DNA from 2 places in the Streptococcus periodonticum genome. Region 1 is predicted to be linked to the other one. Evidence: predicted binding sites of a transcription regulator. Region 1 holds the regulator's gene; the other holds the start of a gene.

The links. Region 1 encodes NrdR, which represses ribonucleotide reductase genes. Its sites were predicted from a motif close to ACACNATATATNGTGT; they were not measured.
Region 2: the regulator NrdR is predicted to act here: its motif matches at 12,270-12,285, upstream of nrdH (glutaredoxin-like protein NrdH).

Annotation. Positions count from the first base shown of each region.
Region 1 covers NZ_CP034543.1:1,399,607-1,416,127, forward strand. Annotated here, with positions in the region: gene EHW89_RS06835 (GNAT family N-acetyltransferase) at 1-287, opposite strand, end outside; gene murC (UDP-N-acetylmuramate--L-alanine ligase) at 277-1,608, opposite strand; gene EHW89_RS06845 (cystathionine gamma-synthase) at 1,690-2,334, opposite strand; gene EHW89_RS06850 (DEAD/DEAH box helicase) at 2,375-5,485, opposite strand; gene der (ribosome biogenesis GTPase Der) at 5,999-7,309, opposite strand; gene EHW89_RS06865 (NADPH-dependent oxidoreductase) at 7,615-8,328, opposite strand; gene dnaI (primosomal protein DnaI) at 8,325-9,224, opposite strand; gene EHW89_RS06875 (DNA helicase) at 9,225-10,373, opposite strand; gene nrdR (transcriptional regulator NrdR) at 10,374-10,847, opposite strand; gene EHW89_RS06885 (hypothetical protein) at 11,013-11,642, shown strand; gene EHW89_RS06890 (endonuclease/exonuclease/phosphatase family protein) at 11,689-12,504, opposite strand; gene EHW89_RS06895 (PTS transporter subunit IIBC) at 12,521-14,710, opposite strand; gene EHW89_RS06900 (response regulator transcription factor) at 14,922-15,611, opposite strand; gene gndA (NADP-dependent phosphogluconate dehydrogenase) at 15,620-16,521, opposite strand, start outside.
Region 2 covers NZ_CP034543.1:1,297,046-1,313,566, reverse strand. Annotated here, with positions in the region: gene EHW89_RS06370 (tRNA1(Val) (adenine(37)-N6)-methyltransferase) at 1-466, opposite strand, end outside; gene EHW89_RS06365 (cation-translocating P-type ATPase) at 563-2,917, opposite strand; gene EHW89_RS06360 (lysophospholipid acyltransferase family protein) at 3,037-3,777, shown strand; gene EHW89_RS06355 (C69 family dipeptidase) at 4,084-6,165, shown strand; gene EHW89_RS06350 (helix-turn-helix transcriptional regulator) at 6,355-6,630, shown strand; gene EHW89_RS09530 (hypothetical protein) at 6,812-7,003, shown strand; gene EHW89_RS09525 (DUF3169 family protein) at 7,019-7,279, shown strand; gene EHW89_RS06340 (CPBP family intramembrane glutamic endopeptidase) at 7,582-8,283, shown strand; gene nrdF (class 1b ribonucleoside-diphosphate reductase subunit beta) at 8,409-9,368, opposite strand; gene nrdE (class 1b ribonucleoside-diphosphate reductase subunit alpha) at 9,521-11,680, opposite strand; gene nrdH (glutaredoxin-like protein NrdH) at 11,936-12,154, opposite strand; gene EHW89_RS06320 (phosphocarrier protein HPr) at 12,552-12,815, shown strand; gene ptsP (phosphoenolpyruvate--protein phosphotransferase) at 12,817-14,550, shown strand; gene uvrC (excinuclease ABC subunit UvrC) at 14,701-16,500, shown strand.

The sequences.
Region 1 (16,521 bases):
CGCTGAATCGTCATAAAATCAGAATCTTGCTGCCACTTTGACGAATTGTCTATCATTTCCTTTGTCAAATGACGTGAAAAAACGGCTGACCCTACAAGGTAGCCAGCTATTTTCTCATTTAATTCCGCTATTAAAAAGTTCGTTTGACCCTGTTCAATCCATTTTTGGATTGTTTCTGCACCAGCTGCTTCTGTGGAAAAATTCGCCTCCTCAATCGCAACGATTGCCTTCCAATCTTCCAAAGAAGCTTCTCGAAGGGTGACTTGTGGTATTAGATTACTGGACATTGCTTGTCAAATTGGATAGCAAACGTTCAAAAGAATATTCATAAGTCTGAATATCCCCAGCTCCCATGAAAACATAAACAGCATTTGGGTGTTCTAACAATGGCGAAACATTGTCAACAGTAATAATTTCTGCCTTTTTGATAATTTTTTCAGCTAAATCTTCTACTTTGACATCTCCATGATCCACTTCACGTGCAGAACCATAAATCTGTGCTAAATACACTGCATCTGCTTGATTCAAAGCTTCTGCAAATTCGTCCAAAAGTGCAATAGTCCTAGTAAAGGTATGGGGTTGGAAAATTGCAACGATTTCTTTGCTTGGATATTTCTGGCGAGCTGCATCTAAAGTTGCAATGATTTCAGTAGGGTGATGAGCAAAGTCATCAATAATTGTCGTTCCATTCACCATTTTTTCAGTGAAGCGACGTTTCACACCACCAAAAGTAGCCAAATGCTCCCGAACTAAATTTAAGTCAAATCCAGCTGTGTATAAGAGCCCAATGACTGCTGTTGCATTCATGATATTGTGACGACCAAAGCTAGGAATCTTAAATTCTCCTAATTCTTGCCCACGGAAAGAGACTTTAAAGCTAGAGCCTGTCGTAGAACGGAGTAAGTCATGAGCGATAAAGTCATTACCTTCCTTAAAGCCATAGTAATAAATAGGAGCGTTAGCTGTGACCCGGCGCAATTCTTTGTCTTCACCGTAAACAAATAATCCTTTGCTAACCTGCTTAGCATAATCATTAAAAGCATTGAAAACATCTTCTAAGCTAGTGAAATAATCTGGGTGGTCGAAGTCAATATTCGTGATAATTGAATATTCGGGATGATAAGGCATAAAATGACGTTCGTATTCATCTGCTTCAAATGCAAAGTATTTCGCATTTGCAGAGCCGCGCCCCGTCCCGTCACCAATCAGGTAACTGGTATCCGTAATGTTTGACAAAACGTGTGCCAACATACCCGTCGTTGATGTCTTTCCATGTGCCCCTGCCACTCCCATGCTGACAAAATCACGCATGAAAGTTCCCAGAAATTCATGGTAGCGCTTACAAGCAATTCCATTTGCATCAGCATAGGCAATTTCAATATTATTATCCGGACGAAAAGCATTTCCTGCAATGACTTCTACATCTGCTTGAAGGTTTTTTTCGTCAAAAGGCAGGATTTTAATCCCTGCTTGCTCTAAGCCACGTTGTGTAAAATAATATTTCTCCACATCGCTTCCCTGAACGTGATGTCCCATTTGATGCAGCATCAATGCTAAAGCACTCATTCCAGAGCCTTTAATCCCGATAAAATGATAGGTTTTTGTCATAATTTCTCCTTAAATGCTAAGAGCGTTAAATTGGGTGAAACCAAGTTCACACAAAAATATTTGGCTCTTGTCAACGTTCGATTATTTTTCTTCCAGCCGTGTTAAATTTAGCTCTTGCGCTATCCGACGCTCTTTTTGGCTTTGCAATTCTTTTTTGTTGTAAATTTGACTTGTCTTTAAAAAGTCATAATTATTTTTAGCTTTTTGGGGCAATTCATTTGGTTGATGTACAGAAGGCTCCGTCTTGATATCTGCCAAAATATATTGGTCCTGTTTCAAATTCCGACTGTATTTTGCCAATTCACTACCATTTTCCTTTTGGAAAAATGCTGTTGGTTGATGTGAAATAGCTGTGTTACCATTCGTAACAGCAAGATAGGAGCGCTTTTTAGCTGTAAAATCCGATGTCAAATAAGCTGCCGAACGTTTCTTTTTTAAATCCGCTCTGGCTTCTTCTCTAGCCAATTCTGCATAACTTTTTGAAGCAGACTTTTTGGCTTTGACAGATTGAACAGCTGAAGTCGCTTGGTAAGACTTTGCCTGTCCTTCTTTTACTTGACTGTCTGCAATTTTCTTTACAATTGGTTCCCATTCTAAATAATTTTTATCAACATAGTCACCATTAATATTGCTGATAAGATCGCTTTCATCATAAAGATTCATACGCGGCATTTCTGATAACATGACTTCATCGTCAGAAATCAATGGAAAAGATTTTTCTTTCATTAGCACATTCCTTTCAACACTTCATTATAAACTATTGATGCTATTTTTCAAGTGTTTCTGGAGAAATTCCTAGAATTTCTCGTATTTCAGCAACGGTTAGGCTGCTGCGCGACTCCGTTCCGTCTAGGATAGTTGACACGAGATGGCGCTTGCTTTCTTGCAATCCTTGGATTTTTTCTTCGATTGTGCCTCGCGTAATCAGGCGATAGACTTCTACATTTCTTTCTTGACCCATACGGTGAGCTCGACCAATTGCCTGAGACTCTACTGCTGGATTCCACCAAAGGTCAACTAGAATAACGGTATCTGCACCTGTCAGGTTTAAGCCAACGCCACCAGCTTTTAGGGAGATTAGAAAAGCGTCTCCTTCCCCATTGTTGAAAGCATTTGTCATCTCTTGGCGATCTTTTGCTGGGGTGGAGCCTGTAATTTTAAACATCTCCATTTTCATCTTTTTCAATTCTTTTTCGATAATGTCTAGCATACCTCGGAATTGAGAAAAGATGAGCACACGGTGGTTTCCCGTCTGAATCTGTTCTAGCAGCTCTAGCAGGCTTTCTAATTTACCACTCTCTCCATGATAATCTTCCATAAAGAGCGCTGGGGTATCACAGATTTGGCGCAAACGCATCAAGCCGGATAAAATTTCCATTTTGCTGCGATTGAGTTCTTCCTCTGTAGAAGTCAGCACGCGCTCCTGCATTTGTTTTAGCTGCGCTAAGTAGATAGCCTTTTGACTATCTGCCAGCTCATTGCGATAAGACACTTCGATGAGATCTGGCAATTCTTGCAAGACATCTTCTTTCTTTCGCCGCATGACAAATGGCTTAATAAAACGAGCGACAGTTTCTGCAGGCAGTTTCAAAAAGTTCTTTTTGCTAGGTAATAATCCTGGTAAAACAATTTGAAAAATAGACCATAATTCGCCGAGGTTATTTTCAATCGGTGTTCCAGAAAGAGCAAAGGTATTTTTGACCTCAAAATTTCGTAAATGATGAGCTATCTTGGTCTGCGCATTTTTCATGACCTGCGCTTCATCTAAAAAGAGATAATCGAAGTTCAATTGACTATATTCTTCAACATCTTGACGGAAAGAAGCATAGCTTGTAATCATCACCTGATGACCTTCTGCAATCAAGTTATCTCTGACTGGTTTTAATCCATAAATGACCGCTACATCCATTTCTGGTGCAAATTTCGCAAACTCATCCAGCCAATTGTAAATCAAACTAGATGGAGCCAAAATCAAAACATTGGTCTCTTTTTTTAGCTGACTACTTAAAAAGGCAATGGTTTGAAGGGTTTTTCCCAACCCCATATCATCTGCTAAAATACCACCAAATCCGTAACGATGAAGCATAGACATCCATTTGACACCCGTTTCTTGGTAATCACGCAAAGTTGCTTCCACTTTTAATGTAGGTAGCGCAAACTCCTCTGGATGCGTCAAGTCAAAGGCTAAATGGCGGAACTCCTCTGAAAAGCTAACTTTTTCTTGGTCTTTAAACAATTCAGATAGCTGATAAGCAGCAATCTTCTGCGTTTGGAAAATGCCGTCTTTTCCTTTTTTAGCTCGTAAATCCTGTAAGGTTTTGCTGACTCTTTTTGTTTCTTCGTCAAAAACGAGCACCTTGCCAGAGCGACTAATGAAATAATCATTAGCCGAAAAAAGAGCTTCTAAAGCATCATCCACTTCCACTTGGTCAATACTTGTAAAATCAAACCCGATGTCCAACAAGCCACCATTTGTCTGAACAGAAACTGCCGGTCTTTCCACTTGGTACAAGGCTGTCAGGTTTTCTGCCACAGATACCCTTCCCAAGCGTCTAAAATGAGGCAGAGTCGCCGTGAAAAAGGAGTAGATTTCTTGTGGTTGCAATGGTGGACGAGTGCTTGTGAAATCTGCTTCAAAACCAGCAGACAGAGCTTGTTGAAAAACCCTTTGTTCTAACTGAAAATCGCTGGCAAATGGCAGTTCTTCCAACTTAAAACGAGTATCCACAACACGATTTCCATAATCAAACTGGATTTTGAGACGAATTTCCTGAGTATCCAATAACTCGAAATCAAACAGCGGAGTGAAAGTATGAATCACCAGACTTTCCGGTGCGTGAATAGAGCCGACTTTGCCAAATTCTAATAGTCCTGAAGCTAGTTTTGCTTGATCGCTTGTATCAAATTGAAGGCGTTTTTTACGATCGGTATCCACAGGTAATTCTCGAATCACCTGAATCATCCGCTTTTGTTGATCTGTCAGTTGATAGAAATAATCCCCATAAAAAATAAAGTCACCACCATATAGGATTTTATAATTTTGCTCTGTAATGGTGAGTTCGAAATAATCCAAATTTTCCTCTACTGTAAAATCATAAATTCCTACTTCAGCATGCAAATCTTGGAAAAAGACTTTGTCATAGTCATAAAGACTGTATTCTAAGCGAAAATGCGGTAAATTCATGAGTCGATTTACGCCTTCTTCAAACAGACTAGACGGAAAATAAAGATGTCTAGCTGCATTTGGAAAGATAAAAGAAGCATCTTGATCTTGCTGATAAGAAACAAGTCCTCGTAAAAACTGGATCACCTCTTGACTAGCTTCATCAAAAGCAGCCAATTGCATTTTTTCATAATAGTGCTTGCCGATTTGATAATAATCGCCTTTTTCAACAATCTTTAAAAAAGCACGAATATCCCGGATAACATAGGAGCGCTCATCTGGTAAACGACTGATGCGCAAGGTCCACAAAAATTGTCCTGTATAATCATCTTCTTGCCCGACCGCAGACAGTTCATAGCGGACGGCTACTTCTTCTGTCTGGAGCATTTTATCCAAGAAGAGACTGCCAAAAGAAACCTTCGTTTGAGTTTCTTCTGAAGTTGTTTGCTCCTCTTCAAGATTAGTCAAAACGACTTTTCCTTCAGGGTCATTTTTAAGAAAATATTCTAAACCTGCTAGATGAGCACAGTATTTCTTTTTTTGAAAAAAATCACAGGCGCAAAAAATGGCTTCGTCATCCAAACTATATCGCAGATTGTGATTTTCCACTCGGCTGTAAATCATCTGATCTTTCACTTTAAGAATTTCAATTTTCCCTGCTTCGTAAAGAGCAATCCCTTCCGTCCGAATCTTCCCAGGAATCAATTTTGCCATAAGTACCACCTTTATTTTATCTATTCATTATACCATATTTTCAGCATAAAGAAAAAAAGCAAGGTTCTCCTCGCTTTCTTTTAGAAAATGTCCTCGTTGAGCTTTTTATAGCATTTAGTGCGTGCAATCAGCACTTTCATAAAACCGACTAGCAATATTGTATTTCCTATTACTAAGAATACTAAAAGGAGCCAAATTCCCAGTAAAAGTATAGAGAATTTTGTTATCATCAACCAAATGACGCCCAATGTTATAGCAGCCAAGAAAAGATGTGCAATTCCTACAACTATCAAACTAAAAAGTGATAACCAATAGCGAAAGCCAAAGGGTTTATATTTTTTCTATCATCGCAATGAATAGTCTCATAAGCTGAACTTGCAATTCCAACGAGCACCACTTTAGCAATATTTATCTAATTCATATTTCTTTCTCACATAAGTACGTTAGACTAGTTATCTTGTACTGTACCATTTCTACTATTTTTATGTTCAGCCTTGTTTAGTTAGTTCCACCCTACTTCCGCTTTCTGGCAATGAGATGAATTGGTGTTCCTTCAAATACGAAAGCTTTGCGGATTTGGTTTTCTAGGAAGCGCATATAAGAAAAGTGCATGAGCTCTTCTTCATTGACGAAAATAACAAAGGTTGGCGGTTTGGTCGCAACTTGTGTCGCATAGAAGATTTTCAGCCGTTTGCCTTTGTCGGTCGGTGTCGGATTGATGGCAATGGCATCCATGATGACATCATTGAGCACCGCTGATGGAATACGGGTATTCTGACTCTGACTGATTTGCTTAATCATAGCCGGCAACTTATGGAGACGCTGCTTGGTCAAGGCAGAAACAAAGATAATCGGGGCATAAGACAAGTACTGGAACTGGTCTCGGATATCGGCTTCCCAATTTTGCATGGTCTTGTTATCTTTTTCCAGCGTATCCCACTTGTTAACAACGATAACAATTCCTTTACCTGCTTCATGAGCAAAACCAGCAATCCGCTTATCATACTCGCGAATGCCCTCTTCAGCATTGAGCACCATAAGCACCACATCAGATCGGTCAATCGCTCGCATAGCTCGCATAACAGAATACTTCTCTGTATTTTCATAGACCTTGCCTGACTTGCGCATACCTGCTGTATCAATCATGGTAAATTCTTGTCCCTCATTGTCCGTAAAGACCGTGTCAATCGCATCACGAGTAGTTCCAGCCACAGGACTAGCAATCACACGGTCTTCTCCTAAAATCGCATTGATTAAGCTAGACTTGCCGACATTGGGACGACCGATGAGGCTGAATTTAATCATGTCTGGATTTTCAACGGCTTCTTCATTAGGGAGATTTTCAACAATGGCATCTAAAATATCCCCCGTTCCAATCCCATGAACAGAAGAAACGGGATAAGGGTCACCCAAACCAAGCGCATAAAAATCAAAAATTTCACTACGCATCTCTGGGTTATCTACTTTATTAACCGCTAGAATAATCGGCTTGTGGGTCTTGTAGAGCATACGAGCCACATATTCATCCGCATCTGTAATACCTTCTTTTCCAGACACCACAAAAACGATGACATCCGCTTCCTCCATAGCAATCTCTGCTTGGTGCTTGATTTGCTCCATAAAAGGCGCATCTACATCATCAATCCCGCCTGTATCAATCATGCTAAACTTGCGATTCAGCCACTCAGCCGTTGCATAAATACGGTCTCTGGTCACTCCTTCAACATCCTCAACAATCGAAATCCGCTCCCCGGCAATCCGGTTAAAAAGTGTTGATTTGCCGACATTAGGACGGCCGACAATGGCAATAGTTGGTAAAGCCATAGTGTTCCTCTTTCTGTTCTAAGAAGCTGGGACACAATGCTCAGCTTCGCTTGTTTATGTAGTTATAATTACAGGGCGCAGCGGTTTGGAGAAACTCTATTGATTTTAAGCAATTTAGTGCCAACCAAACACTGCTAAGTGGTGTCTAATACGCTGATAAATCAACTTTTACACCCTTTTGGCGTCAAGTTTTACTTGACTTTATTTCCAACCTCGGAAGGTTTCCCAAACCTTTCGAGCTGTGCGGGCAAGCCAACAAAATCGAATTGTTTCGAAATGACCGATTTTGTCTCACTCCCTTTATTTTACAATAATTTCTTGTCTTGTAATAGATTCTGACTAGCAGGATTGGGCTTTTGAGCAAATTGATTCGTCAACCGTTCGCTCCACGTATCTGTTGCACGCTTCCCAGCATAGTCTGCCTGAACCTGATCATAAGCCTGAATAACAGACGTGTCCTGTTCTTGATAGTTTTCTTCAAAAACGACTGTTTCATACGGCAGGCGTGGTTTAACAGCATGGTGCTGATCCGGCTTTCCCAAAGCCATTCCAAAAATAGGGTATGTATAATCTGGTAAATTAAACAGCTCTGCTATTTCCCTAGAAGCATAGCGAATCAAGCCAATGATGACCCCGCCATATCCCAGACTTTCAGCCGCCAAAAGAATATTCTGCGCGACCAGACTAGCGTCAACAGAACTAATCAGAAGATTCTCCACTCCTTGTGAGTAAAAGGTATCCGTATGAAGTCGCACACCTTTCTCAGCTCGATTGAGGTCTCCGATAAAAAGAAGAAAAACAGACGACTGATGAATAGCCTCCTGAGGCACCAAATCAAACAAAGCTACTTTCTTTTCTTGACTGCGAACAACAATAATCGAATAAGATTGGAAATTCTTCCAGCTAGAGGCTGCTCGACCAGCATCAATAATCACCTTCAAATCCTCATCTGAAATCTGCTCATCTGTAAAACGACGAACAGAAGTATGCTTTTTCATCAACTCAATCGTTTCATTCATCGGCGATTTTCTCCTTCCAGACGAACTTCCTCTGCTAAGAATTTTATTCTTTCCATGACCCGACGAGCCTGCCAAGTTTCATCTCCGTTTTTGGATGTCGCAAAATGTCGTTCCAAATCCGCAAAATTAAAATTCGATGTAAAGAAAGTTGGTAAATTTTCCTGCATCCGATGCTGCAAAATAACCTGCAAAATCTCATCTCGCATCCACGGACTTGATTGCTCCGCACCAATATCATCCAAAATCAATACTTGCGCTACTTTTACTTCATCAATCTTTTCCTTAACGAGACCAGAAGAAATAGCATTTTTTACATCCAAAACAAAACTAGGATAATGAAGCAAGGTCGTGGAAACACTGCGTTTTTCCGACAAATCATGTGCTAAGGCTGCCATCATGTAACTTTTTCCCACGCCAAAATCACCATAAAGGTAAATCGCTTTTTTGTAGTTTGGATAATCTGCCACAAAATTCGTCAGCAACTCAAAAGCCTTATAACGACCAACATCGTCCAAATCCACTTTTGCCAAACTAGCTTCCTTGAGACTAGCCGGAAGACTAATTAAATTTAACCGTGCATTGATAGTTGCTTGTTTCTGCGCTTCGACTAGTTCTGGAGTTTCTTCATAAGAAACGTCTGCATACCCCTCATTCTTCACCAATATCGGCTTATAGCCTTTGGCAATATACGCTTTATCACCTAGCAAGAAACGGTTTCGCTCAGAAATATACTGATTAAACTTAGAAATGCTTCGTTTGATTTCAGCAGGTGTCAATCGCTCAGACTGGATAAAAGCCGCCACATCTGGATCGGCAACGATTTGTTTCACCAACTCTTCATAGTCAAATTGACGAGCTTGTTTCCTATGCGCCATCGTTTGTCCAACACTCTCCATCTAGTCACCTCCTTGGTCTAATTTCGCTAAAAGTTTTCTCTTTTGCTCCTCTAGCTCAGCCTGCTTTTCAGCACTGGTTTCGTTTTTATAATCAGGATTGCTCCAGTCGGGAACATTGCTCTTTGAAGTAGCCGTTTGATTTGCTTTTTTGCTTGGTTGTTGATTTCGTTCACGAATCCGCAAAACTGCTTCTTCTGCCGATGACACTTCCTGATATGAAAAGTCATTTGCTACTTTCAAAGCGTATTTTTCATTGAGATTAGCCGAATCCACTTTGTTAAAAGTCAACAGCAAAATCACATTGATCACTTCATCTAACAGTCCCAAATTTGCCAATTCTTGCAAACACTGACGTTCTCCTCGTGTGATTGTCGCATGCTTTGTTTTTTTGATTTCTGCCAAAAACTGCATGGCTGACTTACTCTTAGCCTCTCGAATAATCGTTTGTTCAGCATTAGAAAATCCACTTGCAGTAGGCTTTTGATTTAATTTTTGCTTCATTCGCTTGGTCGAAATCACATGACCGACAGCCGTTTCCTTAGCCAACAAATAGGTCTCATACCAAGTCCAATTTTGTTGCTCTGAAATAGCAAAGAGTACCAGCAAATCTTCTTTTTCGTTTTCAAAACGCAAGTTTTCTCGCGCCATCAATTGTTTGAAGTAATCCAATTCAAAATGATTCTGTTTTGATTGCGTCTCTGCCTTTGCATCTTCCACTTGAAAAATCTCTGACAGCTTCACACCTTGCTTCTCACCCTTTGGTTGACTAGGCAACAAAGCCTCTACCGCAGCTTCACCAATCTTCTTTTCTAACAGGCGCTTGTAAACAGGATTGCTTAAAAACTCACCAGATGATAATGTGGGCTGCAAATAGACCTGAAAATGATTCTCTGCATGATAAAGCTCTACTAACTGCATAGCAGACAACATTTCTAAACTTTTTTGCAAGTCATTCATCCCCAGATTGAGATGATTCAAAATGTGCCCAAAAGTATAAGATGATTTTCCATCGTCCCAAAAAGCAAGAAAATATTGATAGATAGAAGTCGCATCAAACCCTAGAATTGGCAAATACAGACGAATCAAATTGGTACTATCCTGACTAATCAGATTATTCTTCACAAAAGAAAATTGATCATTCGGTTTCATCTATTGTTCCTTTTTCTTTTTAGCTGTTTTTGTAATCTGTTTCAAGAGGTTTTCCAGCTCGCTCACATCTTTAAAGCTACGATAAACACTAGCAAAACGAACATAAGTAATTTCATCTAAATCCGCCAACTCTTCCATAACCAAACCACCGATATACTCGCTTGCGATCTCATTTTCATTACTACTGCGCACTTTTTGCTCAATTCGGCTAACAATTGCTTCAATCTCATCACTAGAAACAGGACGTTTTTGCGCCGAACGAATGATTCCATTAAAGATCTTATCTCTTGAAAATTGTTCCCGCGTGCCATCTTTTTTAACGACAACGAGCGTCCGTTCTTCTACACGTTCATAAGTCGTAAAGCGATACTGACATTCATCACACTCACGCCGACGACGGATTGTGTTGCCATCTTCTGCTTGCCGACTGTCAATAACACTTGATTTACTACCACCACACTTAGGACAACGCATCTGCTTCCCTCCTGAATTCTTAATACTTCATTATACCATGTTTTAAGAAATAACAAAAGATAGGAACTTCCTCACGAAAACATATAATAATCCGTTATCCTATTTACTTCTCTCAAGAAATTTTATATAATAATTGTAAACGTTATCACTTTAAGGAGAATTATGATGAAAAGATTTTTTTCTGTTGCCTTTTTTAAAGACAAAAAGAATATTGCTATTCTAGCTTTAATTGTTCTTTTGTTGGTTTCCTTTTCTACCAAAGGAAACCAGCGCGAAAATGGGGAAGAATATAAAGTACAGATTCAAAAATTAACAAAAAGCAATGAGGAAGTTACTAAAGATTACAAAGCATTAAAAAATGAGTTTGACTCCTACAAAAAAGAAAACGAGCAATATATTGCTCTAGGTAAAAAAGAGGAAAAAGCAAAGAAGGAAAAAGCAGCAGAGGAAAAGAAGAAAAAGGAAGAAGAGGCGAGAAAGAAAGCGGAAAAAGCTAAGCAAGAAAAAGAGACCGCAGAAAAAGTAGCAAAAGAACAAGAAATAGCTAGACAAGCAGAAGAAAAACGAAAACAAGAAGAAGCTGCGGCTGCTCAAGCGCAGCAACAACAAGAGGCTGCTACAGTACAAGAAGCTCAACAGCAGGAACGAACCGTTTATGTAGCTCGTAATGGAACTGCTGAGGTTTATTGGTACAGTATAGATAATATGCCACGCAATACACGGTTTGACAGAGTAGTCACCATGACTGAAGCCGATGCTATCAATGCTGGAAAACGCCACACCTCTAAAGAATGACAATCAAAAACGGGAAGTTTTATCTTGAACTTCCCGTTTTTGATTGTTAAAATGCAACTTCTGCTTCTAACCCAAAATGGTCACTAACGACAGGTGTTGCTTTGCCGTCAAAAACAACAGCAGATTTTTTAACGTTAAAATCTTTACTCGTAAAGATATAATCAATTTTTAGAGCATCCTTGTTTCCAGCCCAGCCGGCAATATCGCCTTCAACTGTTGCTGTACCAATGACTGTAGCCGCAACAACATGACTGTCTTGCAGAGCAAGCGGACTTTTTAGAATGTGCCGATAACCCTCATAACCGACGGGATTGTTAAAATCTCCCATCAATACTAGAGGCATATCGCGCCGCAACAATTCTTTTTCTACTTGTACCCATTCTTCTTGGAAGCCTTTGTCCCACCAAGAAAGATGACAGGAAGCCACCGTTACAAGCCGTCCATCTACTTCTGTTTCCGCCAAAAGTACTTTTCTAGTGTGATAATCCGTTGGATCGTTGGCATCTGAAACCAATAACTCACTTGGTTTCAACGGCTTTAAGGATAAAATAGCGACTCCCTCATGAAACCGATCAAAACCAATATGATTATAAGCCCAAGACCAATGATAAATAAGACCTTTCTCTATCAATCTCTCCACGAGACAATGCGCAAAGTGGTCTTTATGAATCGCAATGGCGCCATCTACCGCATGATAAAATGGAGCCTGAACAACCTGTTCAGACTCCATTTCTTGATTGACTTCCTGCAGGCAAATGACATCATATTTTTCTTGAAGAATCCGCTCAGCTAGTTGATCTAGCTTTTTTTCTTGCTCATCTTCCATCCAACTATGAGTATTTAAAGTCAGGAATTTTGCCATGATTTCTCTTTCCTATTTACAATTCTACTTTAGCAACCACTGTTTTCGCTGCTACTTTGCCGAATGTTTCAACAGTGACAGATTTAATAGCTTGTGCATTTGTGAAGACAACAACTGTTGAAGTTTCACGACCTGCCGCTTTGATAGCTTCTAAATCAGCTGTTACAAGAAGATCACCTGCTACTACTTTTTGACCTTCTGCAACATGTACTTCAAATGGTTTACCTTCAAGACTGACTGTATCAAGTCCGATATGAACAAGCACTTCAAGACCATTATCAGTCAAGAGACCAAGAGCGTGTTTTGTAGGGAAAATGCTTGTAATAGTACCTGCTACTGGTGAGTAGATATTGCCATTTTCAGGTTCAACTGCAAATCCGTCACCCATCATTTTTTGTGAGAAGACAGGATCTTTCACATCAGAGATAGCAATGACTTCACCGTCAGCAACCGTTTCAATTTCTTCTGTTACACCTTTGTAGCTCACTTCTGCTGCTTGTGAAGCTGTCATTTGACTCGGAAGAGTTTCGGGAATCACTTCACCTGAGTCAAGTAAGTCTTGAATATCAGATTTCAGAACGTCCGCTTTCGGACCATAAATGGCTTGAACACCTTGGCCTTTCATCACCAAGCCCATTGCTCCTTCAGCTTTCCATTGCTCTTCTGTACCAACTTTTTCTGCATCTTTAACAGTTACACGAAGACGTGTCATACATGCGTCAACATCAACAATGTTTGCACGTCCACCAAGAAGATTGATAATATTCACAGCTTGAGATGCTTCTGCTACTTTGCCACCAGCTGGGGCAGACGAAGGACTATCTTCTCCATCAGCTGTTTCATAGTTTCCGTTACGTCCTGGAGTTGCGTAGTTAAATTTCTTAATCATGAAGTTGGCAATAAAATACATTCCAACTGCAAAGAGCACTGTTACCCAAACAAAATTAATAATATCCATACCCAAACCAGCATTGATGGCTAGTGGAGTACGAGTCAGAAATTCGATTGAACCAAATGAGTGCATACGCAAGTGAACAACGTCAGCCATTGCAAAGGCTAACCCTTGCACAACAGCATACACCAAATAAAGAGGTGTTGCAACAAACATAAACATGTATTCAATTGGTTCTGTAACACCTGTTAAGAAAGTTGCAAGTCCTGTTGCAATCATCATCCCTTTGTATTTATGTTTCTTATCATCATCTACATTTCGATAAATTGCAAAGGCAACCCCCATCAAAATACCAAATGAACCAATCATTTGCCCAACTTTAAAACGAGCTGGAGTAATACTATTTAGAAGATGTTGATATTGGTCAGCGTGTGAACCTTTTAAATTAACAAGGTCTGTTACCCAAGCCAACCATAATGGATCTTGACCAAATACAGTCGTTCCTTTAGCAGCCCCTGTCAACACTTCATATGTCCCACCTAATTGAGTATAGTTGATTGGAATTGTCAACATATGGTGAAGTCCAAATGGTAAAAGAAGACGTTCTAAAGTACCAAACAAGAATGGTGCGAGAATTGGAGCTGTCTTTTGAGAGTTAGCAATCCAAATACCAAAATTGTTGATTCCAGTTTGAACAACTGGCCAAAATACTGCAAGAATCAAAGCCACAATTGTAGAACGCAAAATAACAACGAATGGCACAAACCGTTTACCATTAAAGAATGAAAGCGCATCTGGTAATTTACGGTAATTATAATATTTGTTGTAAGCAGTTGCTCCAACAAAACCGGCAATGATACCAACAAACACCCCCATATTAAGAGCAGGAGCTTCAAGTACACTTACAAAATAATCAGCCACCTTAATGGTTCCACCAAAGACAGTTTTTACAGTAGCTCCTTGTTTTGTAAGAAGGTCTGAAGTTACTCCAAAAAAGACCCCTGTAATACGGTTAATTAAAATAAATGAAAGTCCGGCCGCAAATGCACCACCAGCACGTTCCTTTGCCCAGCTACCTCCAATAGCTAATGCAAACAAAATGTGAAGGTTTCCGATAACTCCCCAACCAATTTGCTCAAGAATACCGCCTGTTGTAACAAGAGCAGCTACGTTTGGATTGATCATTGGAATTGACTTACCAATACTGATCATCAAACCAGCCGCGGGCATTACTGCGATAACGACCATCAGAGCTTTTCCGAATTTTTGCCAAAATTCGAAACTGAATATGTTTTTGAATGTCTCTTTCATCATTCATATCTCCTTATAAAATTTTCCGCAAGCGCTTTCCGCAAACGTTTGCATTTATTTGACTCTTTAATTATATCATATATTTCTATTTTGTAAAGCGTTTTTATATAATATTTTAAAAATTTTTCCTATTTCTTGCTTACAAATTGTAATAGACTAGGGAAATACGCCCATTAGAAAAGTGCAGAAAAACGATATTTCCTGCACCTCAGAGTTATTCTTGCATAGCATAACCAACACCACGCACGGTTTTTATATAACTTTTTTGCCCCGCTATATCAATTTTACTACGAAGATAGCGAATATAAACATCGACAACATTTGTTTCAACAGCTCCTTCGTATTTCCACACGCGTTCTAACAACTGTTCACGGCTTAAAGCCTGATGACTTCCCATCAATGTTGCTAATAAATCATACTCTCTTCGAGTCAAAGCAATCACTTCTTCACCTCGATAAACTGTATGATTTTGCACATCAATCCGAAGATTCCGATAAGATGTTGGAACTTTCATCTGACTACAATGCTGGTCAATAAAATCACGCCCACGAAAAATGGCAGAAATTTTTTCAACTAAGTCCGTCACAATGAATGGTTCTACCATGTAAGCAACAGCAAAGCGTTGGATTTCCTCAGTATATTGAAGAATATTATCACGATTATCCAATACAATGATGACCGAAGCAGGCTTTATCACACTTAATTGTGCGGCAAATTCTGTTCCTGTCATATCGTCAAGCATAAAATTCAACAGGAATAAATCGTATTGATTAGCTCTCGCAGACGCCAAAGCATCTTTTCCTGTTTCAAAAAGATCAACTCGATAACCTTCTTTTTGTAGCTCTAAGCCAATAAATTGCGCTAATTTTTTTTCTTTCTCAACTAATAAAATCCGCTTCGCCATAGCCTATCCTATTTTTCATCATACCAAGAATAGTGGTAAATTCCTTCTTTGTCCTTGCGCTCATACGTATGCGCACCAAAGTAATCGCGTTGCGCTTGAATTAAATTGGCTGGCAAGTTTTCTGCACGATAGCTATCAAAGTAAGCAATCGCACTAGAGAACGTTGGTACCGGCACACCTGCTTGAACAGCCAACGCCACTACATCACGAACAGCTTGTTGATATTTGGCAGTGACGTCCATAAAATATTCGTCAAGCAGTAAGTTTGCAAGATCTGGATTACGTCCGTATGCATCTGTAATTTTTTGCAAGAAACGAGCACGAATGATACAACCAGCACGCCAAATAGAGGCAATTTCACCAAACGGAAGATTCCAATCCTGTTCTTTAGATGCTACACGCAATTGTGAGAAACCTTGTGCATAAGACATAATTTTCGAGAAGTAGAGGGCTTGACGAATTTTTTCAATCAATTCAGCCTTGTCTCCTTCAAATTTAAATGCAGCTGGTTTTGGAAGAACCTTGCTTGCAGCCACACGTTCATCTTTATAAGCAGAAATATAGCGTGCAAAGACAGACTCTGTAATGAGCGGAAGCGGCACACCAAAGTCAAGAGCTGATTGACTCGTCCATTTACCAGTTCCTTTATTTCCAGCCGCATCCAAAATGTAATCAACGATTGGTCCATCTTGACCTTCATCATCTTTACGAGTCAAAATATCAGCAGTGATTTCAATCAGATAGCTATCCAACTCACCTTTATTCCATTCTGTAAAGATGTCAGCCATTTCTGCTGCTGAAAATCCAAGCAAGTGTTGCATTAAATCATAGCTTTCCGCAATCAATTGCATATCACCATATTCAATCCCATTGTGAACCATTTTTACATAATGACCTGCACCGTTTGGAC
Region 2 (16,521 bases), 100 kb from region 1:
AGATTTCTTCCAGATTGGTCGCAATTTCATGCCGTGCAAGTAGATAATGTCGGCTTGCATTGAGATTAGAATGTTCATCCACTTTAAAATAAGGCGGATTGCATAAAATCATGTCCACTTTACTACCGTCGATATAGTGGGTGAGATATTTCAAATCATCCTGAATGACCTGCATTTGGTGGGTTAAGCCATTTAGCTCAATAGAGCGCTCTGCCATATCTGCCAGTCTCTCTTGAATTTCAACTGCTATGATTTGAGCCTTGGTTCGGGTGCTTGCAAAAAGCCCAACGGCACCATTTCCAGCACAAAGATCCACGATAAGACCACGCTTAGGTAAATTTGGAAAGCGAGAGAGGAGCACGCTATCTACTGAGTAGCTAAAGACCTCTCGATTTTGAATAATTTTGACGTCAGTAGAAAAGAGCTGATTGATTCGCTCACCGTCTTTTAAAAGAATTTCTGCCATATATCCTTATTATATCATGATGTAGAGGAAAAGAAGCAACAAAAATAAGCAGTAAGACAAAAATGTACGTTTTTTCTTACTGCTATACCTTAAATTTTATAAATTTTGTTCCCGTTTGTTCTGTATGTGTGTCACGACAATAAAAGTAATTGTAAATAAAATCATCAAAATGATATAGATTGGGAAGCTGTTGCTGGTTAGAGTAGTAATTTCGATGTACTTTTGCAGGAGAACTGCTGTTCCAAAGAATCCAACGAGGGACCAGAGGATCAGCAGGATCCGCCAGAGATTGAGTGGTAGGCAGGCACGGACAACAGATAGAAAGCCGATAGAACCTAATAAATAATAAAGCAAAGTTGAGATTTCTAGTTGTGACCAGCCATGCAGCCCACCGAAAATATTGACAAATAAAACGCTAAAGACGACCATTAAACCGCTCGGTAGAGCCTTAAAAATAGCTTTTTTAAGAAAGTCGGGTTCGACTGGTTTGATATTGCGCTCAAAGGTGAGGACAAAAGGTGGTAAACCTTCAACAAATTGGTCAATTAAGGTGATTTGAATGGGGATAAATGGAAAGACCAAGAGCCATTCTGCTCGTCCCAGTAAGATACTAGAAATACAAATGATTGTCAAAATGAACGAATAGGTTGTTTTAATGAGGAAAATCGGTGCAATGCGGGCGATGTTATTAACAACACGGCGTCCTTCAAAGAGAATTTCAGGGACATCGTTAAAGTCAGAATTGAGCAAAACGAGATTGGCAACTTGTCGTGTTGCGGGATCTCCTTCAGCCATGGCAATGGAGCAGTCTGCTTCCCGTAATGCCAGAATATCATTGACTCCGTCACCAGTCATAGCTGTGGTGTGCCCTGCTTTTTTCAGGGTTTGAATGATAAGTTTCTTTTGATGAGGAGAAACACGACCAAAGATAGCAGTCGTTTCTGCCAGCTCAATCAACTCTTGATTCGTTACTTTTGAGCAATCAACATAACTTTGGTAGTTTGCAAATCCTGCCTTTGCAGCAATGTTTGATACAGTAATTGGATTGTCACCTGAGATGATTTTTAAGCCCACTTCTTGTGAGCGTAAGTATTCCAAAGTATCAGCTGCTCCGTCACGAATCGGATCTGTGATTTCTAAAATGGCAATGGGTTGAATGCTACTTGGTAAGTGAATGTGTTTATGGTCAATGCGTTCAGGACTAATAGCTAAAGCAAGCACACGCGAACCACGCTTTTGAGCGTCCTGTGCTAGCTCAATTTCTTCATGAAAGAGCATTTCAGGCGCACCGAGAAAGACAGTACCTAAGTCCGACATTTCCATAGCTCCCCATTTACGGTCACTCGAAAATGGAATCATATTACTTGTTTGATAGTCAGTCGGAGTAGTAAATTGCTTGCGAATGGCTTGGGCAGTTGGATTATTGTCATCGCTTGCAGTGATATAAGCACTAAGAATGTCAGAGATTGCTTGTTCTGAAAAATCTTCTGTGAGTGGGCTGAAGGTTTCAACGTGCATTTTCCCTTGGGTAATCGTACCTGTTTTATCAAGGCAGAGCATATCAACACGAGCTAGCGTTTCGACGGAGTACATTTCTTGTACGAGGACTTTTCGCAATCCTAACTTGATGACTGCTGTTAAAAGTGAAGTAATCGTTAAAAGTGCAATTCCTTTTGGCAACATTCCCAGAAGAGCTGTCGAAGTATTGACAACCGAGTCTTTGACAGGTAAATGTTTTACAAAGAGAGCTTCTAGAAAGAGCGCAATTCCGAAAGGGATAATGATTTTTCCTGTAAAACCTGCAATCCTGTCCATGGATTTCATGATACGAGAATTGATTGGTTTGACAGTCTTAGCCTCCAGCATCAGTTTAGAAGCATAATTATCAGAGCCTACATGAGTGATTTTGGCAATAACACGCCCGCTGGCAAGAAAACTTCCTGAGAGCAATTGCTCCCCAATCTCCTTTTGAACAAGGTCACTTTCACCTGTCAACATGGCTTCGTTCACTTCTGCAAAACCGTCTAAAACAGTTGCGTCACTTGGAATTTGCTCCCCCGTAGCCAGTTGAATACAGTCATCCAAGACTAAGTCTTCTGGATTGATTTGACTAGATTTACCATCGCGAATGACCGTTATCTTTTCTTTGTTTAAAAGATTCAGTTTGTCGACCATGTGTTTAGCTCGCAATTCTGTCACGATACCAGAGAAAGCATTGAAGCAGATAACGGCAAAGAAGACCAGATTGCTCCATGCTTGTACAATAACGAGTGCTACGGCAATGGCAAAGTTTAACGCATTAAATAACGTAAAAACATTACGCTTGACGATTTGCCAGGTGCTGGTACTTGTATTGGCTGTAAAATCATTGGTGAGTCCTTGTGAAATTTTTTCTTGGACTTGTTGGTGGGTTAATCCCGTAAATTCTTTCATGTTCATGAGGATAATCATACCATTTTTTTAGTAAAATTTCTAATAGAATCCATTCAGCTGTAACAGTTTTAAAGCAAAAAAAGTTTGCGAGTGGGCATTGGATAAGGTATAATGAAAAGGATAAGAAGGGAGAGCCTATGTTTTATAGATATTTAAGAAGATTGGTGATGTTGATTTTATGGGCTTTAAATGGCAATGCGCACTACCATCATTTGGAGAATATTCCGGATCAAGAGGAAAATTATATTTTGGTAGCACCGCACCGTACCTGGTGGGATCCTGTTTATATGGCTTTTGCGACCAGACCTAAGCAATTCATCTTTATGGCAAAAAAAGAATTATTCACGAATCGCGTTTTTGGTTGGTGGATTCGGATGTGTGGTGCTTTTCCGATTGACCGTGAAAATCCTGGAGCATCTGCTATTAAATACCCTGTAAAAATGCTGAAATCAAGCAATCGCTCGTTGATTATGTTTCCAAGTGGAAGTCGGCATTCGACAGATGTTAAGGGCGGTGTAGCCTTGATTGCGAAAATGGCAAAGGTACGGATTCTTCCAGTCGTTTATGTTGGTCCGATGCATTTGAAAGGATTGGCAAAAGGTGAACGTGTAGACATGGATTTTGGGCACCCGATTGATATTTCAGACATCAAAAAGATGAATGATGAAGGCGTGGAAGAAGTAGCACGTCGCATTCAGACAGCATTTGATCGTTTAGATGCAGAAGTAGCAGCTCTTGAAGTGAAAAAAAGTCCAAATATATTATTGCTGTTGCCACGTTTGATTGCCCTCTTACTATCCCTTGTTGTTGGCTTGTTGACATTTGTTTTTAGTTTTATCGCAAGCTTTGTTTGGGATCCTGATAAACATAGAAAATAAAATGTGTTTTAAAAGAATCTGCGGCAATAGTATCTCAGACTTGAACTACTCTCATAGTAAACATGCAGCGCATCCAATTGCGCAAAGAATTGCTTTGAGGTTGGGAATTTTTGTCCCGACCTTTTTTGTTTGTAAATTTTAAGATATAAGGAACCAAAACACACAAAACTTACATGAAAGCGCTTGCTAAAATAGATTTAAAATAGTATACTAAATTTAAGGTATACGGTTTTAAAAAGGTAATAAGAGTGATACTCACTCTTAAAAGTTGATGTATTCAACATGCAATCATAAAAGGAGAAATATATGAAAAAATTGATTTTTCGCTTAACAATTCTGTTATCTGCTCTTATGCTCTTTCCTTTTCAAGCAGTAGAAGCCTGTACAGGTTTTATTGTTGGGAAGAACTTGACAGCAGATGGTTCGACTTTGTATGGTCGTACAGAGGATTTGGAGCCTAATCATAACAAAGTCTTTAAAGTTCATCCAGCCAAGGACAATCAAGCAGGAGAAAAACTGATTGATGAAACGAATGGCTTTGAATGGCAATTACCTGCACATAGCTATAAATATACTTCTGTTTCAGACGTTACACCAAAAGAAGGTATTTTTGATGAAGTAGGCTTCAATGAGCATGGAGTTTCCATTTCTGCTACAGTATCAGCTAAGGCGAATAAAGCTATCCAGAAAGTTGATCCTTATGTAGAAAAAGGGCTAGCAGAATCCATTATGACAACGGTTGTCTTGCCACATGTCAAAACGGCTCGTGAAGGTGTGGAGCTCATTGCAGAGATTGTCAAAAAACAAGGTGCTGCTGAAGGAAACATTGTGACAATTGCAGATAAGACAGGTGTCTGGTACATGGAAATCTTATCTGGTCATCAATATGTTGCCATTAAATATCCAGACGACAAATATAGTATTTTCCCTAATACCTTCTTCTTAGGAAGTGTTGATTTTAATGATAAGGAAAATGTCATTGCTTCAGAAAATGTGGAAAAAGTAGCACGAGATGCAAATTCCTACAAGGAAATCAATGGCAAGTTCCATATTTCCCAATCTTACAATCCGCCAATGGCAGAAGCTGATCGTTCCCGGGCTTGGGCTGGTATTAAGGCTTTGAACCCAGACGCACCAGTCAATTATGATGATAAATATTTTGATTTGTTGCAATCTAGCAATAAGAAAATCAGCGTTGCAGATGTGATGCGGATGCAGCGGAACCGTTTTGAAGGAACGCAATTTAAACCCCTTGACCAAATGGAATTGGACGGGAAAGGCATTCCTCAACGTGGAAAAGTAGATCCAGTCTATAAATATCCTCTTGGCAATCCAAACGTAATGGAAGCGCACATTTTCCAATTGAAAGATAATATCCCTGCTAGCATGGGTGGTGGCACGATGTGGCTTTCTGTTGGTAGTCCTCGCTTTGCACCATACTTGCCATACTATGGAAATATCAACAATACTTATGCTGCTTATCAAGTTGATACAACGAAATATGACAAAAATTCTTGGTACTGGGTTGCGTCACACATTTACGATATGGCAGCCAAACATCAAAAATTATTTGGCAATAGCATTCAAGAAAAATGGAAAGCTTTGGAAGCACGATTGATTGAAGAACAAGCCAAATTAGATGAACAATACGCAGCTGCAGGTGGAGCTTCGTCAGAAGAAGTGACTGCGTCTAGTATGGCGCGTGCAGAGGAAGTCTTTAAAGAAATGAAAGCTCTAGAAGCTGAAATGGAAGAAAAGATTAAAAATGAGCAAACGCCACCAAGCTCTAGCTCAGAACCATCTTCAAGTACAAGTGAGTCATCTTCAACTTCGTCTACATCTCAATCTTCGTCAAGTACAAACGAAACTTCTACATCTAGTTCATCAGATGTTGAAAAACCAAAACCGAGCGAAACTTCTGATACCTTGGTGGATACAGCTACAGGTGTTCGTTTGCAAAATGCAGATTTAGTAAAGGCTAATCTCAAATTAGCAGTTAAAAAGACAATTGAAGAAAATGCAGATAGCTATGATATTACTTTGACCAATCCAAAAGGTGAAGCAGTGTCACAAGTCAGTTCAACAGTAGTGACAGTACCAGTGAAACAAGGTGCTACGGTGGATTCTGTTTATGCTATGAAAGACGGTAAGCAGGCGGAAAAATTTGATTTTGTTCTCAACAAAGACCAAACGATTAGCTTTAAAACAACACACTTCTCTACTTACAAAGTGAATTATAAAGTTGTTAAAGAAGCGCCAAAACAAAATAGACGTGGCTTCCTTCCGTCAACTGGTGAAAAAGTAACCTTCCTTGGTTTAGTAGGAATTGTCATTTTAGGAGTTGTCATCTTCATCTTAGCAAAACGTTCAAAAAAGAATAATGACTAGTTGAAGTAAGAAAATCAACATCATGTTGAAGGGATTCCCTCAAAGTTAGGTACAAACTAATTTTGGGGGATTTTTATATAAGTTGGATAAATTTCTACATTGAATTGACAATGATAATGTTATTTTTGACAATAATAGTTGTCAAAATGACACGAATGAGTTACAATAGAGATGAAAGGAGAGGAGCATATGAAGCTGGAAAATCGATTAAAAGAACTTCGAGCGCGAGATAGGTTGAATCAAACAGAGTTGGCTAAAAAAGCAGGAGTTTCTCGACAAACCGTCAGTTTGATTGAGCGGGGAGAGTATGCTCCGTCTGTCATCATTGCCTTGAAGATTGCACATATTTTTGGTGAAAACGTAGAAAATGTATTTTATCTAAAGGAGAATAGCGATGAAAAAATGGATGAAAATTATTGGTTTACTAGTAGTGAGTATTTTGCTAGGAATTTTTGTAGCAAATAGTTGGCTCGGAAATTTCCATTTTCCAACTTTTTTAAATAGTACACTTTTCGGGTGGATTATTCGTGTGCTCAATCTGCTTTTATTCTGCATGACAATTTATTTACTACAGTCTAGTCGGGAAATTCAGCAGCAATCAGAATCAAGAAAAGAAAATGAATTAAATGCTTAGGTTTATCAGAAGATGTTCAAAAATTTGGAATATGGTACTATTTTATTAGACGTTGTGACAATCTTGACGATTTTTGATATACTAACATCATTTAATGTATTCATTACTAAAAATAGTGTTTTGATTACAGGCAGTTTATTTCCTTATGTAGCACTTGCTTTTATTCTATATGGACAATATTGTCTCCAAAAGACAATTGAGTAGGTTCGGCATTTTAAATTGCCAATCGTTACATTTCCTGAAGATGTTTTAGCCTTGATGAAGACCTATGGTGAAGCAGAAAGAGAAGCACATTATGAGCAGAGCTTTAAGATTCTTTTTCAGTTAAATCAGTTCATTTTGCCAGCGCTCTACATCCTCCCGTTTACTATTTCGCTTCTATTACGTGAAATTCAATACCTTCCTATTGCAATCGTGGTCTTTATCCACCTCTACATCAATGTAGTAAATATTTCTATGATAAAGAAATACTTTAAATAAGGCTGGTCAAAAAGTATCTCTGCCTCTATCTCATTTAGTGATAAGCGAATGATGCAGTAGGTGATTGCTCAAAGCATTGCTTTGAGGTAGCGGATAGGGCTTGTGAAGCAAGTCTCAAACCTGTTCGCTTTTCAAGCTAGAAAGAACACTTTTGACGAAAACTCTGTTTTTTATCCACCGCCTCAACAGTCAGGGAGACTGTTGAGCAGTCTTGCAGGGAGGGAACTACGAACTTAAATTTTTCAAGATAAGTTCTATCCTATTACCATGAAATATAACTAGTTATACAAGGAGAATCCTTAATGAAAAAAATAGCCCATATTGGACTTGGAATTTTAAAATTATTGGGGCTGATTGTCTTAGTCATGGTCATCAATGGCATTCCTATGTTGTTTCTAGCTAGAGGGCAAGATTTGCCCGTGTATATAGAAATTTTACTGGTGTTAGCCTACCTTGTGCTCATGTTTTTTGCTATCCGCACTTTATGGAGGAGATACCAGACACATGTTTCTGATGACGTGAAGAGCTTGTCTTTTTCATGGGGAGATTTTGGGAAAGCATTGTTGTTCTTTTTAGCGGCAAGAATAGTAGCAGTAGTTGGAACTTATCTAAATATTCTTTTAACAGGACAAAGTACGACCAGCAACGATAACGCTTTACAAAGTCTAGGAAAAATTATGTCAGTTGATCACATCTTTTTTGCTTTGTTATATGTGATGACGGTTGCAGTGATAGCTCCGATAATTGAAGAACTGGTGTTCCGCGGTTTTGCGACGATCTTTTTCTTTGAAAAAGATCAAAAAATAGTGGCAGCGCTCATAACATCTATCATTTTTGCACTTCCTCATATTTCAAAATGGACAGAATTTCCATTATATTTTGCAATGGGATTAGTGCTTTATGCCGCATTTGCACGTCGAGGAAATCTCAAGGATTCAATAGTTGTGCATATTTTAAATAACACACCAGCAGCTTTGGTTATGCTGTTTGCGATGTTTCAATAGCGACTATAATACAATCTTTTACAATAACACAATAAAAACACGAATGAGTTTAATTTCAGCTACTTGCTGGTATTACTTCATTCGTGTTTTTGTGTTATTAGATGTTATTTTTGTTAATTGATATTTTATAACCCGTAATTATAATCATCATCTTGCATGGCTTCAACTTCACCAAGAAGATAACCGTTTCCGACTTGAGAAAAGAAGTCATGGTTAGAAGTTCCAGTTGAAATACCATTCATGACAATCGGATTGACGTCATCAGCCGTATCAGGAAAAAGTGGGTCTTGACCAAGATTCATCAGAGCTTTATTAGCATTATACCGAAGGAAAGTTTTGACTTCTTCTGTCCAGCCGACACCGTCATATAAGGTTTCTGTGTAGCTCTCCTCATTTTCATAGAGGGTGTAGAGCAGGTCGTACATCCACTCTCGGAAAGTTTCTTGCTCTTCTTCTGACAATTCGTTGAAACCAAGTTGAAACTTGTAGCCGATATAAGTACCGTGAACGGATTCGTCACGGATAATCAGCTTGATGATTTCAGCTACATTGGCCAATTTGTTATTTCCAAGATAGTAGAGCGGAGTAAAGAAACCAGAGTAGAAGAGGAAGGTTTCCAGAAAGACACTGGCAACCTTCTTTTCAAGAGCATTTCCATTGAGGTAAATCTCATTGATAATTTCAGCTTTCTTCTGCAAATAAGGGTTTGTATTCGTCCATTCAAAAATTTCGTCAATTTCTGATTTCGTGTTAAGGGTTGAGAAAATAGATGAATACGACTTGGCATGAACAGACTCCATGAATTGGATGTTATTCAACACAGCCTCTTCATGAGGCGTACGAATATCCCCTCGGATAGCTTCAACACCTGATTGGGATTGCATCGTATCCAATAATGTTAATCCGCCGAAGACCTTACCAACAAGGTCCTTTTCTTCAGGTGATAATTTTCTCCAGTCATCCAAATCGTTGGAGAGGGGGATTCGCGTATCGAGCCAGAATTGCTCGGTCAGCTTTTCCCAAGTGGACTTGTCAATGACATCTTCAATGGCATTCCAGTTTATGGCTTTATAATAGGTTTTCATGTTGATTACTTTCTTTTATTCCAATTGATTTTTATCGTTTACAGATAGTTTAAATTTGTTCTGAAAGGCTTTTAAAAACTTTATATAGTACAAAAGAATCTCGCTCATAGCAGCTGTTGTACTAACATAAGCAAGAGAAATTTTAATCCTCGTTAAATCACGCAGCTCTCACACTGATTCGCTCCAACTTCGCCGCCATCATCTGTAAAGGTGCGGACATAGTAGATTGATTTAATGCCCTTGTTAAAGGCGTAGTTGCGCAGGATAGACAGATCGCGCGTGGTTTGTTTGCTTTCAGTTTTCCATTCGTAGAGTCCCTGTGGAATGTCGCTACGCATAAAGAGGGTCAGAGATAATCCTTGATCCACGTGCTCAGTCGCTGCTGCATAGACATCAATGACCTTGCGCATGTCCATATCATAAGCGCTGGTGTAGTAAGGAATCGTCTCAGTTGATAGACCAGCTGCTGGATAGTAGATTTTTCCAATTTTCTTTTCTTGGCGTTCTTCGATGCGTTGCGTAATAGGGTGGATAGAAGCAGATACATCATTAATATAGCTGATAGAGCCATTCGGTGCAACAGCTAAGCGATTTTGGTGATAAAGGCCCTCCGTCATGACCTTATCTCTCAAGTCTGCCCAGTCTTTAGCAGAAGGGATAAAGATATTTTCAAAGAGTTTTTTAACTCGGTCAGATTTCGGTACAAATTCACCAGTTACATATTTGTCGAAGTAGCAACCATTTGCATAATCAGATTTTTCAAAGTTATGGAAAACCACCCCACGCTCGCGAGCAATATTATTGGATTCAACAAGTGTCCAATAATTCATGAGCATAAAGTAAATGCTGGTAAACTCAACTGATTCAGCTGAACCATATTCAATCAACTGTTGAGCCAGATAACTGTGTAAGCCCATGGCTCCTAGCCCAAAAGTATGAGCTAAGCTATTGCCATGATCAATAGTCGGAACGGCTTTGATGTGAGAGCTATCTGTAACAAACGTTAGCGCCCGCGTCATGGTACGGATAGACTTACCGAAATCTGGTGAAGTCATCATATTGACCACATTGGTCGACCCAAGATTGCAAGAAACATCCGTTCCCAAATGTACAAATTCTTGTGCATCATTCAGAAGACTGGGTTCTTGTACTTGCAGGATTTCGGAGCAGAGATTGCTCATGATAATCTTGCCGTCTACTGGATTCGCACGATTAGCAGTGTCAATATTAACTACATAAGGATAGCCAGATTCCTGCTGCAACTTGGAAATCTCAGTTTCTAAATCACGAGCTTTAATCTTTGTTTTGTTAATCTTAGGATTGGCAACCAATTCGTCGTATTTTTCAGTAATATCAATATAGGCAAATGGAACGCCATATTCCCGTTCGATAGAATAAGGACTGAAAAGGTACATTTCTTCATTCTTGCGAGCCAATTCATAAAATTTATCTGGAATGACAACTCCTAAAGAAAGGGTTTTTACCCGTACTTTTTCATCAGCATTCTCTTTCTTAGTTGAAAGAAAAGCGATAATATCTGGGTGAAAGACATTAAGATAAACAACACCAGCTCCCTGACGTTGGCCTAATTGATTAGAGTACGAAAAACTGTCTTCAAAGAGCTTCATAACTGGTACCACACCAGAAGCAGCTCCTTCATAACCTTTGATAGGGGCACCCGCTTCCCGCAGGTTACTGAGGGAAATTCCAACGCCACCGCCAATCCGAGATAGCTGCAGAGCTGAATTGATAGAACGACCGATTGAATTCATATCATCAGTGACTTGAATCAAGAAACAAGAAACTAATTCACCACGCCTAGCACGTCCGGCATTCAAGAAACTTGGAGTGGCAGGCTGATACCGTTGGTGAATGATTTCATTGGCAATATCTTTGGCAATTGCTTCATCACCATTGGAAAAATAGAGTGCGTTGAACAGAACGCGGTCTTCCATGCTTTCAAGGTAATAGTCACCGTCATTTGTTTTGAGAGCATATTGATTATAGAATTTATATGCTGCCATGAAAGATTTGAAATGGAAATCTTGATCATGAATGAAGGTAGCTAGCTCTTCGATGTATTCAGGTGAATAAAGCTGGATGAATTCTTTTTCTAAATAGTTTTCTTGGATTAAATAGTGAATTTTTTCTGTGATAGAAGAGAATTTTTTCGTATTTGGTTCAACATTTTCTTTAAAGAATGCTTCTAAGGCTTCCTTATCTTTGTGAAGCATAATTTGTCCGTTAATTGGACGGTTGATTTCATTATTGAGACGGAAATATGTCACATCTTCTAATTGTTTGAGTCCCATAGTATTCCTTTTCTAAATGTTAGGTTTGATATTTGGCAAAAGAAAGAGGGGTGGGCAAGAACTAAAAATTGAAAATTTTAGTTCGTAGTCTCACCCCACAAAATTACTCAACAGTTTTGAAAGTTGTTGAGGTGGTGAACGAAGAAAACAAAGTTTTCATCAAAGGTACTCTTCCGAGTATAAAAAGTGAACGGAGAAGGTCTTGTCTAGTTATCGCAGTTTTAACCATTTCTCTCATTAGGTACATGTCATAAATTATGATAATTTTTTTAATTTACCAGGTTGAAAACCGGAAAATGCTTCCGTTGGAGTTTGAACGACTGGAGCAGCATTAAAGCCTAAGCTTTTCACATGATTGATGTATTCAGGCTGTTCGTCCAAATTGATTTCACGATATTCCACATGGTTAGTGTCTAAGAAGCGTTTTGTCATTTTGCACTGCACGCAATTGTTTTTTGAGTAAATAGTTACCATAATGAACTCCTAATTTCTTTAAATTCAGTATGGAATTAGTATATCCAAAGCAGGGAATTTTGTCAACTATTATGTTCTAAATATTGTGTTTTGTTTTGGGGTTTTAAATACCATGATACTAGATATAGTGTTTTCTTGGAAAAAGAAAAAGATAGAATGAACTCCTGTTTTGGGCTTCGTTAGACTAAGCTTTCCTTAGGGAACAATGGATTAAAAATGTGTCAATCAATTGGACAGTGAAAATCTCGTTTTAATGAAATTTCAGTAATTCTCATAAAAAAGACTTGCTGAATACACATAAAATTCTTGAAAAAATTTTACAAAGATGTTATAATCTAGAATTGTAAGGGTTATCACATGAGACCCCAAAAAGATTACATTAAAGGAGAGTCAAACTATGGCTTCTAAAGATTTCCACATTGTGGCAGAAACAGGTATTCACGCACGTCCAGCAACTTTGTTAGTTCAAACTGCTAGCAAATTTGCTTCAGATATTACTCTTGAATACAAAGGTAAATCAGTAAACCTCAAATCAATCATGGGTGTTATGAGCCTTGGTGTTGGTCAAGGGGCTGATGTAACAATTACTGCAGAAGGTGCAGACGCTGATGATGCAATTGTAGCAATCGCAGAAACAATGACAAAAGAAGGATTGGCTTAACATGACAGAAATGCTAAAAGGAATTGCAGCATCTGACGGTGTTGCTGTTGCTAAGGCATATCTACTTGTTCAACCGGATTTATCATTTGAGACTGCTTCAGTCGAAGATACAAATGCAGAAGAGGCTCGTTTGGATGTAGCTCTTGAAGCTTCACAGAACGAGCTTTCTGTTATCCGTGAGAAAGCAGTAGAAAGCCTTGGAGAAGAAGCAGCTCAAGTATTTGATGCTCACTTAATGGTACTTTCTGACCCAGAAATGATTGGTCAGATTAAAGAAACAATTCGTGCAAAAAAAGTGAATGCTGAAGCAGGTCTGAAAGAAGTAACAGACATGTTCATCACTCTCTTTGAAAATATGGAAGATAATCCATACATGCAAGAACGTGCGGCAGATATTCGCGACGTGACCAAACGTGTGTTGGCTCACTTGCTTGGTGTACGCTTGCCAAACCCTGCTATGATCACTGAAGAAGTGGTTGTGATTGCTCACGACTTGACTCCTTCTGATACCGCTCAATTAGATAAAAACTTTGTTAAAGCTTTTGTAACCAACATTGGTGGACGTACAAGTCACTCAGCTATTATGGCTCGTACTCTTGAAATTGCTGCGGTTCTTGGAACAAATAATATTACCGAATTAGTAAAAGACGGTGATACAGTTGCCGTGAATGGAATTACTGGTGAGGTTATTATCAATCCAACAGAAGAACAAGTTGCAACCTTTAAAGCAGCGGGTGAAGCCTATGCAAAACAAAAAGCTGAATGGGATTTACTGAAAGATGCTGAAACAGTAACAGCTGACGGAAAACATTTTGAACTGGCTGCAAACATCGGTACACCAAAAGATGTTGAAGGTGTGAATGCAAATGGTGCAGAAGCTGTCGGGCTTTACCGTACTGAGTTTCTTTATATGGATTCGCAAGATTTCCCAACAGAAGATGAGCAGTATGAAGCTTATAAGGCTGTTTTGGAAGGAATGAATGGCAAACCAGTTGTTGTCCGTACAATGGATATCGGTGGGGATAAAGAACTTCCTTACTTTGATTTGCCAAAAGAAATGAATCCGTTCCTTGGATTCCGTGCTCTTCGTATTTCTATTTCTGAAACAGGAAATGCAATGTTCCGCACACAATTACGTGCACTGTTGCGTGCATCTGTGCATGGACAATTGCGTATCATGTTCCCAATGGTTGCTTTATTGACTGAATTCCGTGCAGCAAAAGGCATTTTGGAAGAAGAAAAAGCTAAATTGCTTGCAGAAGGTGTGGCAGTTGCGGACAATATTCAAGTTGGTATCATGATTGAAATTCCAGCAGCAGCAATGCTTGCTGACCAATTTGCAAAAGAAGTTGACTTCTTCTCAATTGGTACTAATGACTTGATTCAATACACAATGGCTGCTGACCGTATGAACGAACAAGTTTCTTACTTGTACCAACCATACAATCCTTCTATCCTTCGCTTAGTGGATCGAGTAGTTAAAGCTGCTCACGCTGAAGGTAAGTGGGCTGGTATGTGTGGTGAAATGGCAGGCGACCAAACTGCTGTTCCACTTCTAGTTGGTATCGGTCTGGATGAGTTCTCAATGAGTGCAACATCTGTTCTTCGTACACGTAGCTTGATGAAGAAATTGGATACGAAGAAGATGCAAGAACTTGCTCAACGTGCTCTTACAGAATGTGCAACGATGGAAGAAGTTCTTGAACTTGAAAAAGAATATCTTGATTTTGAATAATATCGAAACGGAGACCATGGTCAATTAAGACAATTGGAATCTCAATTATTGAAAGAGGGCGTTGTTGTCCTCTTTTTTATATTGCAGATAATTTAGGTTTTCCATGCTCCTTTTCACTTCCTTTTGGTCATTTCTGCTATAATGTTAATTATGAATAACTTGATTCAATCAAAATTAGAATTGCTGCCGACTAGTCCCGGTTGCTATATTCATAAAGATAAAAATGGTACCATTATTTACGTAGGTAAGGCTAAGAATTTGCGCAATCGGGTGCGCTCTTATTTTCGTGGGAGCCATGATACTAAAACGGAAGCACTGGTGTCTGAGATTGAGGATTTTGAGTTTATTGTCACGGAGTCTAATATTGAAGCCTTGCTGCTTGAAATCAATCTAATCAAGGAAAATCGGCCTAAATATAACATCATGCTTAAGGACGATAAGTCCTACCCTTTTATCAAAATCACCAATGAGATATATCCGCGACTTATTATTACACGTCAGGTTAAAAAAGATGGTGGTTTATATTTTGGTCCGTATCCTGATGTAGGTGCTGCGAATGAAATTAAGCGCCTGCTGGATCGCATTTTTCCTTTCCGCAAGTGTACCAATCCACCTGAGAAAGTTTGCTTCTACTATCATATCGGACAGTGTCGAGCTCATACTGTCTGCCATAATGATCCACATTTCTTTCAAGAGATGGCTCAAGAAGTGGCAGATTTCCTCAAAGGTCATGATAATAAGATTATTGATGAATTGAAAGGAAAAATGACTAGTGCTGCTGAAAAGATGGAATTTGAAAAAGCGGCTGAATACCGAAATTTGCTTCAAAGTATTGCGACACTTCGCACCAAGCAACGAGTGATGGCAAAGGATTTACAGAATCGGGATGTCTTTGGCTATTATGTGGACAAAGGATGGATGTGTGTACAGGTTTTCTTTGTCCGTCAAGGAAAACTCATTGAGCGAGATGTAAATATGTTTCCTTATTACAATGACCCTGACGAGGATTTTCTGACCTATATTGGTCAATTTTATCAGGAAAAATCTCATCTGATTCCCAATGAAATTTTGATTCCATCTGATATTGATGAAATAGCTGTTCAGGCTGTGGTGGATACGAAGATTCTCAAACCTCAGCGAGGAGAGAAGAAACAGCTGGTTAATTTGGCTATTAAAAATGCGCAAGTTAGTTTGCAGCAGAAGTTTGATTTGTTGGAGAAATCTGTTGAAAAAACACAGGGAGCTATTGAAAATCTAGGTCAGTTGCTCAATATTCCCACTCCAGTTCGGATTGAATCGTTTGATAATTCCAATATTATGGGAACTAGTCCTGTTTCAGCTATGGTGGTCTTTGTCAATGGGAAACCCAGCAAAAAAGATTATCGCAAGTATAAAATTAAGACAGTTGTCGGTCCTGATGACTATGCTAGTATGCGAGAAGTGATTAAGCGCCGTTACAGTCGGGTTATGCGAGATGGTTTAATACCGCCTGATCTTATTATCATTGATGGTGGTCAGGGGCAAGTCAATATTGCTAAAGACGTCATTCAAAATCAATTAGGGTTAGATATTCCTATCGCTGGTTTGCAAAAGAACGACAAGCACCAGACGCATGAATTACTCTTTGGCGATCCTTTGAAAGTGGTTGAGTTATCTCGCAATTCGCAGGAATTTTTCCTCCTCCAACGTATTCAGGATGAAGTTCACCGCTTTGCCATTACCTTCCACCGCCAGCTTCGCTCAAAAAATTCCTTTTCATCGCAATTGGATGGTATTGAGGGTCTAGGACTCAAGCGCAAGCAAAATCTGATGCGACACTTTAAATCCTTGACCAACATCAAAAAAGCCAGCGTGGATGAAATTGTCGAAGTGGGTGTACCGCGAAAAGTAGCGGAGGCTGTGCAGAGAAAACTCAATCCTGCAGAATCTCAGGCAGAGTTAAAAGACTGAGGATGAATTCACTACCAATGC